Regions from separate parts of the Peribacillus sp. NPDC097675 genome, predicted to be linked through region 2. Evidence: riboswitches for the same ligand, from Rfam matches in the RefSeq annotation. Region 2 holds a riboswitch; each other region holds the start of a gene.
What was found. A riboswitch is a leader RNA that binds a small molecule or an ion and turns the genes downstream of it on or off. The one in region 2 is predicted to bind S-adenosylmethionine.
Positions count from the first base shown of each region.

Region 1: it holds a riboswitch for S-adenosylmethionine, as region 2 does, so the genes downstream of both, ACQKL5_RS12105 (methionine ABC transporter ATP-binding protein) here and ACQKL5_RS11380 (5-methyltetrahydropteroyltriglutamate--homocysteine S-methyltransferase) in region 2, are expected to answer to the same signal.
Region 3: it holds a riboswitch for S-adenosylmethionine, as region 2 does, so the genes downstream of both, ACQKL5_RS06490 (Fur-regulated basic protein FbpA) here and ACQKL5_RS11380 (5-methyltetrahydropteroyltriglutamate--homocysteine S-methyltransferase) in region 2, are expected to answer to the same signal.

Region 1 is NZ_JBNNSK010000007.1:151,262-154,538, reverse strand. It holds gene ACQKL5_RS12110 (O-acetylhomoserine aminocarboxypropyltransferase/cysteine synthase family protein) at 265-1,575, shown strand; SAM riboswitch class I at 1,684-1,795, shown strand; gene ACQKL5_RS12105 (methionine ABC transporter ATP-binding protein) at 1,931-2,965, shown strand; gene ACQKL5_RS12100 (methionine ABC transporter permease) at 2,958-3,277, shown strand, end outside.
Region 2 is NZ_JBNNSK010000007.1:14,452-17,728, reverse strand. It holds gene ACQKL5_RS11385 (hypothetical protein) at 1-73, shown strand, start outside; gene ACQKL5_RS11380 (5-methyltetrahydropteroyltriglutamate--homocysteine S-methyltransferase) at 111-1,214, opposite strand; SAM riboswitch class I at 1,298-1,397, opposite strand; gene ACQKL5_RS11375 (PTS transporter subunit IIC) at 1,648-2,685, shown strand; gene ACQKL5_RS11370 (DUF4179 domain-containing protein) at 2,748-3,277, opposite strand, start outside.
Region 3 is NZ_JBNNSK010000003.1:211,011-214,287, reverse strand. It holds gene ACQKL5_RS06505 (GDSL-type esterase/lipase family protein) at 1-234, opposite strand, end outside; gene ACQKL5_RS06500 (N-acetyltransferase family protein) at 424-930, shown strand; gene ACQKL5_RS06495 (aspartyl-phosphate phosphatase Spo0E family protein) at 982-1,161, opposite strand; gene ACQKL5_RS06490 (Fur-regulated basic protein FbpA) at 1,409-1,597, opposite strand; SAM riboswitch class I at 1,765-1,868, opposite strand; TPP riboswitch at 2,031-2,136, shown strand; TPP riboswitch at 2,205-2,295, shown strand; gene tenA (thiaminase II) at 2,402-3,091, shown strand; gene thiW (energy coupling factor transporter S component ThiW) at 3,101-3,277, shown strand, end outside.

The DNA.
Region 1 (3,277 bases), 140 kb from region 2:
TAATTTTATAAAATAATTGAATATTCTAATAGTTTGTTGACTGGCTACGACTAAAGTGCTATATTTTGTAATAAGTATATGTTGAATCGTTTAGTGGTTCGTAAAAGAGAAGAAAAAAGATAGTTTCACTTCTGCTTTTTAAAGATAATTCCTTCAGCGTGAGTATTCAGAGCGAAGAGGGGTCAAACTTCTTCTTTTTTCATAAGCAATGAGATAGCATCCCTAATAATTCCTACTAAAACCATAGAAAAAGGGGAGAAAATGATGACAGAGAAAAATTTCCGTTTTGAAACTTTAAGTGTGCATGGTGGCCTTCAGCTTGACGAAACGGGCGCCCGTGCTGTGCCTATTTATCAAAGCAATGCTTATTTGTTCAAAGATACAGATCATGCGGCGAATCTGTTCGGACTAAAGGAAAGTGGATACATCTATACACGGCTTCATAATCCAACTGTCAGCGTTTTTGAAGAAAGAATGGCCCTGTTGGAAGGAGGCATTGGTGGATTGGCAGTAGCAAGTGGCATGGCTGCGATAACACTTGCCATTCTAAACATTGCTACTATGGGAGATGAGATTATTGCTGCTTCTACATTATATGGCGGCACATATAATCTATTTGAAAACACTCTTCCTAAGTACGGAATTAAAGTGAAATTCGTCTCTCCCGATGATCCGGAAAATTTCAAAAAAGCCATCACTCCACGAACGAAGGCCATTTTCGCTGAAACGATTGGCAATCCAAGTTTAAGGGTTCTAGATATAGAAGCGGTGGCCGACATAGCCCATGAATCCGGTGTCCCATTGATTATCGATAACACTTTTGCGACACCATATCTGTGCCAGCCGATAGAGTTCGGAGCGGATATCGTCATCCATTCAGCCACAAAGTGGCTATTGGGCAACGGTACCACATTAGGCGGTGTCATTATTGATGGAGGTAAATTCGATTGGAATTCACCTAACTATCCAGGCTTTACCGAACCTGATCCAAGTTATGATGGGCTTGTCTACTCCGAGGCAGTAGGACCTGCTGCCTTTATCACCAAAGCACGTGTCCAATTGCTTCGGGATATGGGGCCAACTTTAAGTGCTCAAAGTGCCTTCCAGTTTACTCTAGGCTTGGAAACACTGCATGTAAGGATGAAAGAGCACCTTTTAAATACGAGGGCAATCATTCAATTCTTGGAAGAACATCCGGCAGTCTCCTGGGTTTCATATCCGGGTAATGATGATCATCCCGATAAAGCCCTTGCAGATAAATACTTGCCTAAGGGACCTGGATCTGTGGTGACATTTGGCATTAAAGGAGGACGTGAAGCGGGGGCGAAACTCATCAATTCAGTGGGGTTATGGTCACATGTTGCCAATGTGGGGGATGCGAAGAGCTTAATTATCCACCCCGCGAGTACAACTCACCAACAATTGAACGAGGTAGGTCTGGTTCAAGCAGGTGTTAGTGCAGATCAGGTACGGTTATCAATCGGAATAGAAAATGTGGAAGATTTAATCGAGGATTTAGAGCAAGCTATTGAAAAAGCGACGAATACCGTTTCGGTGAACTCAAAAACAGTTTAATAGCAATCCAAGTGTCTCAGTAATTATCCATTGCACTCCTTTTTTATCTGTGATAGAATTTCACCATAGTAAAATGAACGTAATGATAAAAGAATAGTCCATATATAGCTCTTATCAAGAGAGGTGGAGGGATGTGCCCGTTGAAACCCGGCAACCGACAAGGATTTTCCTTGGAAAGGTGCCAATTCACACAAAGCGTAATCGCTTTGGGAGATGAGAGGAAGGCCTGCTTTTCCCTGCCTTTCTGCTCATGCAGAAGGGCTTTTTCTATTTCTTTACAGTCATAAATGGTAGGATGTCACAAATATAAATCAACTAAATTCATAGGTTTTATTGGATAAAGAGGTGAGCATAGATGATTACATTGTCAAACGTTAGTAAACTTTTTCGAACAGGAAAAGGGAATAATGAAACGATTCACGCTGTGAATAGTGTGAATTTAAAGATAAATAAAGGTGAGATTTTTGGAATCATAGGGTACAGTGGAGCGGGGAAAAGCACGCTTATCCGGATGCTTAATGGGCTGGAAACGCCTACTGAAGGATCGGTGGTCGTTGCAGAAAATGAAGTGTCCACTATCAAAGGATCTAAGCTTCGAAAAGCCCGTCAAGAGATAAGCATGATTTTTCAACACTTTAACCTCTTGTGGTCAAGGACTGTGCAGGAAAATATAGCCTTTCCTTTGGAAATTGCGGGAATAGGCAAACAAGAGCGTGTCAAACGTGTTAATGAACTGATAAAGTTAGTCGGTCTAGAAGGAAGGGAAAAGGCCTTTCCATCACAACTTAGTGGTGGTCAAAAACAAAGGGTTGGTATAGCGAGGGCCCTTGCCAATAACCCGAAAGTGCTATTGTGTGATGAAGCGACGTCCGCTTTGGATCCCCAAACAACGGATTCAATCTTGGAATTGCTTGTGGACATCAACCAGCGACTGGGATTGACGATTGTCTTGATTACACACGAGATGCATGTCATCCGTAAAATTTGCAACCGGGTTGCGGTGATGGAAAATGGCCGGGTAGTGGAACAAGGAGCTGTTTTGGACGTTTTCAGAAATCCGAAAGAACAAATGACCAAGCGTTTTGTTCAACAGGTGACAGAACCAGAAGAGACAAGAGAAACGATGGAGCATTTGTTTGAACGATATCCAGCTGGAAAAGTGATTCAGCTGACATTTGTCGGAGATCATGCAGAGAGCCCGTTAATCACCAAATTGGTTCGTAATTTCGAGTTGGAAGTCAATATTGTCCAAGGGAAAATTTCTCAAACCAGAAGCGGTTCATATGGAACATTGTTTATTCACCTTGATGGTAATGAAGATGAAATGCTCCGCGCAATCGAATTCATAAAAGCACAGCAAGTTGGCGTGGAGGTGATTACTCATGCTTGAAGAATTATTGCCGAATGTAGATTGGGAAGACATTATCGAAGCGACGAAAGAAACGCTATATATGACAAGTATCTCGGTTGTAGCTACCTTTATTCTGGGCATATTATTGGGTTTGCTTCTCTTTTTAACAGGTAAGGGGAATATGTGGGAGAATCGGGGCATCAATGGGGTATTGAGTGCTTTCGTTAATATTTTCCGCTCCATCCCGTTCCTTATCTTGATTGTGTTATTGATTCCATTCACTAAATCGATTGTCGGTTCCATGATTGGTGAGGATGCGGCATTACCGGCTTTGATCATTGGTGCCGCTCC
Region 2 (3,277 bases):
CCAACTTAAGGATATGGTTACGGATGATGTAGTAGTGAAGAAAGAGGATGATGAGGATAGTCATTGTGGTTGAATAGAAGGGACAAGCCTGAGGCTTGTCCCTATTTCATTCATTCCCACACTTCTTTGGCGACATCCACAACGAATTTCAATTTTTCCCACTGTTGTTCTTCTGTTAGTTTGTTACCAAGATGAGTGGAAGCGAAACCACATTGCGGGCTTAAGCATAGTTGTTCATGTGGCACGTATTTTGACGCTTCCTCAATCCGTGCTTTAACAGCTTCTTTATCTTCAAGTTCCCCATTCTTCGATGTAACGATTCCAAGAACGACTTGCGCACCGCCATTTGGAATGTACTCTAATGGTTTAAAATCTCCTGAACGATCATCATCATATTCCAAGAAGAATCCATCTACTTGTTCTTTAGCCAATAAAGTCGGTGCGATCCGAGCATAGCTCCCTTCGAATGCCCAAGTTGATTGGTAGTTCCCACGACAAAGGTGAGTCGTTACAACAAGATCTTCAGGTTTTCCCTCCAATGTACCATTAATCACGCGTAACGCTAAATCAATTAATTGTTCTCTTGAATATGTGCCATCTTTGAACTGGAAGTCCGGAGCGGAAAGCCTGGCTATGTATACATCATCTAATTGTATATAACGTACACCGGCATCGTAAAAGGCCTGTAAGGCATCTTGATAGGCTTTAATAATATCCTTTGCATAATCTTCGATGTCAGGATAGATTTCTTGATTATGGACACCTACAGCAAATAATTGATTGGGACTAGGAATGGTTTGTTTCGCTACTGCCCGACCACCAACGATTTCATTAAACTCGATAAAGTCTTTAATAAAGGGGTGATCGGGGTTAAAAGAGATTTTTCCAGTATTCCGAACGTTATAACGTTCTGTTTCGATTCCATCAAAGGTAAGGCCTTTTTCCGTGACATACCCTTCGATTCCATTTAAATGTTCCAAGAAGTCAAAGTGCCACCAGGTGCGTCTGAATTCCCCGTCAGTGACTGCCTCTAATCCAATTTCAATTTGTTTATCGACGATACGCTTTATTTCCTGCGTTTCAACCTCGCGTAATTGTTCTGCGGTGATTAATCCTTCTTTCCGTTGCTTTCTTGCTAGATGTACACTTTCTGGTCTTAATAGACTTCCTACGTGATCGGCTTTAAAAGGAGCTTTCGTTAAAGTGATGGTCATGGTAGATTCCTACTTTCCTTATTAAAATATAAAAACCTCTTCTTAAAAAAAGAAGAGGTTTAATCAGCTATGCTTATTTACTCTTCTTATCTTCAAGTTTTACACTTCTGGAATTAGCACAGTACAGTAAAGTCTGTTGCTGAGGTATCAAAGGGCCAGTCCCTCCACCTCTCTGGATAAGAATGTGAACTATTCAATTAATTACGACTATACAGGTAGTGTTAATAAAGGTCAAGGTAAAATGCAGATAATTTAGAAAATAGAAAAGATTAACATGTATCTATTAAAACAGGAAGTTTCTGCTTAAGGGATTTGCTAGAAGCATATATTACTTTTATACACTTTCGCGGTAAAGTATTAAAAAAATCCTTTGACTGTTGTCAGAATATTTCTTATAATTATGTACATTATAGCGAGATAGGAGATAAGTCATATGAAGGATTTTTTCCATAAATTATTGACGGGGATGAGCCTAGGCATTGTCGTTTCATTAATTCCCAATGCTTTGTTAGGGGAAATACTTAAGCTAATAATCCCTCATTTCCCGGCATTACAACACATACTTGATATCACTGTTTTCGTCATGAGCCTGTTACCAGTCATGATTGGGATGATGGTCGGGATTACATTCAAATTATCAACGACCCAGACGGCGAGTATCGGGATTGCGGCCATGGTAGGAAGTGGTGCCATTCAGAAAACAGCTGACGGTTTGTTTGCCTTAAATGGGATTGGTGTCGTGATCAACACAGGAATCACGGCAGCATTGACCGTTTTGTTCCTTCAATTAATCGGAGATAAATTAAAAGCGTATGCCATTCTTTTGATGCCGACTTTAAGCATCTTAATACCGGGTATGATAGGGTATCTCATTTTGCCCTTTGTGAAATCCTCCACAGGGTTACTGGGTGTCGCCATTGCTAACGTGACCTCGTTGCAACCTATTGTAATGGGAGCAATCATTTCCGTTATTTTCTGTCTTATCATTTTGTCACCCATTTCAACAGTGGGGGTAGCGACGGTCATTATGCTTTCCGGTATAGGTTCTGGTGCGGCTAACCTAGGAATCGTAGCAGCAGGTGTTGGCTTAGCCATTGCTAGTTACAAAGCGAACTCGCTCGGAACGGCCTTAGCACATGTACTAGGTTCTCCTAAGATTCAAATGCGGAATTTCTTCATGAAACCGAAAATCGCCTTTCCCATGCTGATCACGGCAGCAATACTAGGAGCGTTGGCAGGTATGTTAAATATACAAGGAACGCCCTATAGTGCTGGATTTGGTTTATCGGGTTTAGTTGGTCCTTTAAATTATATGAAACTAGCTGAAGGGGGATGGATTGGTAGTAATATAACAATCATGATCGTTATTTTCTTCATTCTTCCGATTGTGTTGAACCTTGTGCTGATCTACGTTTTCTCTAAGAAATTGAAATGGATTAAAGCAGAAGACTATACCTTGCATTTTGAATAAAAGGAGATTGAATAGCAGAAGCAGTCAGGCGTTTAGCTCTGACTGCTTCTTTTGTGGGTAGGCTAATTCAATGGGACTTCAACCTTCAAATCTACGATTTCACCATAGTTGGGTGTACCAGGATCTCCGTTATCATAGTGTGGTTGAATGGTTAATGTCTTTGGGACCGTGTTCATAGGCGGAAGGGCTAATACGATTTTGTGTCCACTCGCATCCACTTGTCCATATTGGAGTTCTAAATCTTTGTATACATGTCCTTGGTCGTCTGTCACGACATAGGGAAATGATGGCCATGTGTCATTTTCGTCCATTTCCGAAGGATAATCCAGAGTCAAATCGATCCTAGTGGATAGTGGAAGAAAGGATACCTGGTCTACCGATAATGTATAGATACGGTCCTCTGTTTGAACTTTTGCATGTGGTGTAAATGTTTGAATCGTACCTTCTACTTTTTCCAAAGGAAAGGAGACATCCCAATTCCCTTTTCTTCCGAATAAATCTTCCCCATGTACAGCTACAGTGATGGAATCACCATATTCATCATAATTAGCTAGTGTAAATTGGTGAGATTCAATAATCGTATTGGAATTTA
Region 3 (3,277 bases), on a different contig from region 2:
CTGACCTTTTATCCCATAATTCCAGAATTGCACTTTCTTTTCCGAATCTGCATCATTCGTTTCCTGTTTCAGGTCATCTATATACCCTTCCCCATCTTTATCTCCCTTACCATAAGTCAGTGAATCTCCAAAAGCCATGACTCTTTGATCGTTTTTTGCATCCGTTGCCTGAAACGCGTAGGCAACTATACATATAACAAGTACAATAAATAATAAGCCAACTATCTTTTTCATGTAAGATCTTTCTCCTTTTGTATTCGCTAGGAAGTATTTAATTTAATTTATACCCAAAAAGAGGACTAGCCTAACCTTCAAATCAATTGTAAGAAAAACTCGTGAAAGTGTATGATAAGAGAAATCTTTCCTAATTGCACCTTGGTGAATGGGGAATAAAGCTTAAAAAATATGGATGGGAGCAAAATGATGAATGAGGATATAGAGTTTAGGGAAGCAGTAATAGAGGATTTGCCTAAAATCGTGGATATTTACAATTCCACAATCGCTTCGAGGATGGTTACGGCAGATACAGAACCAATTACAGTAGAATCACGTTTGAAATGGTTTGATGAACATTCTATCCATAAACGTCCATTGTATATAATTACTTATGAAGGGAAAACAGCTGGATGGATGAGCTTTCAATCTTTCTATGGTAGACCTGCATATGATTCTACGGCTGAAATCAGCATTTATCTTGATGATGATTTTCGTGGAAAGGGAATCGGACAGACTTCGATTCAAAAAGCTATAGAGGTGAGTCCAAATGTAGGAGTAAAGACACTTCTTGGATTCATTTTCGCTCACAATAAACCAAGCATTAACCTTTTTTCTAAATTCGGTTTTGAAAAGTGGGCCCATTTACCAAAAGTGGCAGAACTCGATGGAGTGGAACGCGATTTGGTCATCCTTGGTAAACGTGTCACTACATGACTCATTTAGAGGCAATGGACTAGATTTGTTTTTAGAAGAACTTTATTCAATTTAATTTTTTGGAAGTGCATGATCTAAGTATTTTACAGATGTCACAGCGTTTAGCAACGAATCCAACTCTTGGCTTGCTTGAACGGCAAGTCTGCTTGTAAAACCATAATTCGTTGCTAACTTGATCATTTCTTTTCGCTTTTCTTCTATTTTATCCACTGTTATATGAGAATACTGCAATATTATCACTTCCCATTTTTTCAAGTATTTTACACTTTTCATCATAATCAAAATACTAGTTAAAATCAATCATATTCTATGATTTAAATATGTTTTTTCAAGGTATATGTGTGAAAATTTACCCATACACATACCAATTTATGTACTAATTATGTCAGTTTATAAAAAGAAGAAGCACTTGCTCTATCATGCAGCAAATGCTTCTTCTTTTCTTTTAGCTATTAATTTAATGATAGTAACATATTAGCTATGTCATACATTCTGGAGGTGACTCATTACCTGTTCTATCTATAATAATTCTATATTCATCCTCAAGAGCTTTTAATGGAGCATCATATAAATGCTTTTCATCAGAGGTTTTATATACACCATTAGATAGTAGTTCTTCTATCAATAATGCTCTCCTCTGTTCTTTTTTCTCGAAAAACTCTGCCATATAAATGGCTCCTTTCCTTAGGTTCATACTTCTGAATAAGCTTAATCTTATAGGCTTCGCTTAAGCCAAAATATATATACCTTTTTTGCAGTTTCCTTAAACATCATTTAACAAAAATAAAAACCCCTTCTAATCCAAGAAGAGGTTGACAGAGGTCCGTTCGTCTCTTCTTATCTCCCAAGCATACGCTTGTTGGAAGAAGCACAGTACCACGATGGGCCTGTTGCCGAGGTTTCTTAGGGCCAAGTCCCTCCACCTCTCTGGATAAGAATATGATATATAAATGATTTCGACATGATTTTATATCAATAACAACCAAAAGTCAATTGCATTCAATATTTTTTATACTTTTCACCTATTAAACTCTTTTAGAAAACGGGCTTTTCGGTTGCATTTTCCTTTTTATCTGTTATGATGACACTAATCACATACGAATTACCACTAGGGGAGTCTTTATAAAGACTGAGATGGAATGTTGTTCCGGACCCTTTGAACCTGACCCGGCTCATACCGGCGGAGGAAAGTGGATGATATCGTCTTCGTACGTTTGACTTTATCCATCTACCCCGTTCCGTTTTCAGGAACGGGTTTTTTATGTAATTTAATAGCAGACTGCTAGGGGAGCCATTAGGCTGAGAATCAAACCCTTTGTACCTGATCTGGGTCATACCAGCGGAGGAAAGCAGGTTGTAAAGGGATCCGTCCATTCCTAGAACAGCCGCTTTCTAATTGAAAGCGGCTGTTCTTCATTTATAAGCACTAAGCCTTCCTAAGTATGTGAATGAAATCAAGGAGGAAAAAACCATGACGAATACCCAATTAGAATCTTTCAGCGAGAGACTTCACAATCGTGCAAAAGAAATCTGGAAAAGGAATCATACACATCCCTTTGTTCAGGCAATTGGAGATGGAACGCTTTCAGAAAGTAAATTTGCCTATTACTTGAAGCAGGATTATATCTATCTTATCGAGTATTCCAAACTTTTCGCTTTAGGTGCTATCAAGGCTAACGATATGGAAACCATGGCCAAGTTTGCAGGTATTTTAAATGAGACTCTCCATGTAGAAATGAATTTGCATCGGAACTACTGCAAAGAGTTCGGAATCAGCTCGGAAGAATTAGAAAAAACCGAACCCACGCCCATTACCCTTGCCTATACAGGCTATATGCTAAATGCCGCACATCACGGGACACTGGCTGACATTGTCGCCTGTTTGCTTCCATGTGCTTGGGATTATTATGAGATTGGTCTGCTATTAAAAGAACAAAACGGAAAAGCGTTACCGACAAATCGTTATGCCCAGTGGATTGAATCGTATTCATCTCCTGAATTCGCCGAATCCCATATATGGTTAGCTAAGCTTTTAGATGAGCTGACTGAAGGTTTACCTGAAAAAGAACAAAATAAATTAGAGAAACACTTTTTAATGACCTCCCGATATGAATATTTATTTTGGGATATGGTTCACAACGAACATGATTGGCCGCTTTGAATGTTAAGTATGAGCAAATTATTACGGAAAATGACGCTGACTGGCATGTTCACGGCAATCACTACCTTAACTAGTTCGTTCGTTTTTGTCCCGGTTGGATATGCAAAGATCTTTCCTATTCAGCATGTAGTTAATGTCATCACAGCCGTTATATTGGGACCGTTTTTTGCTGTGACACAAGCCTTT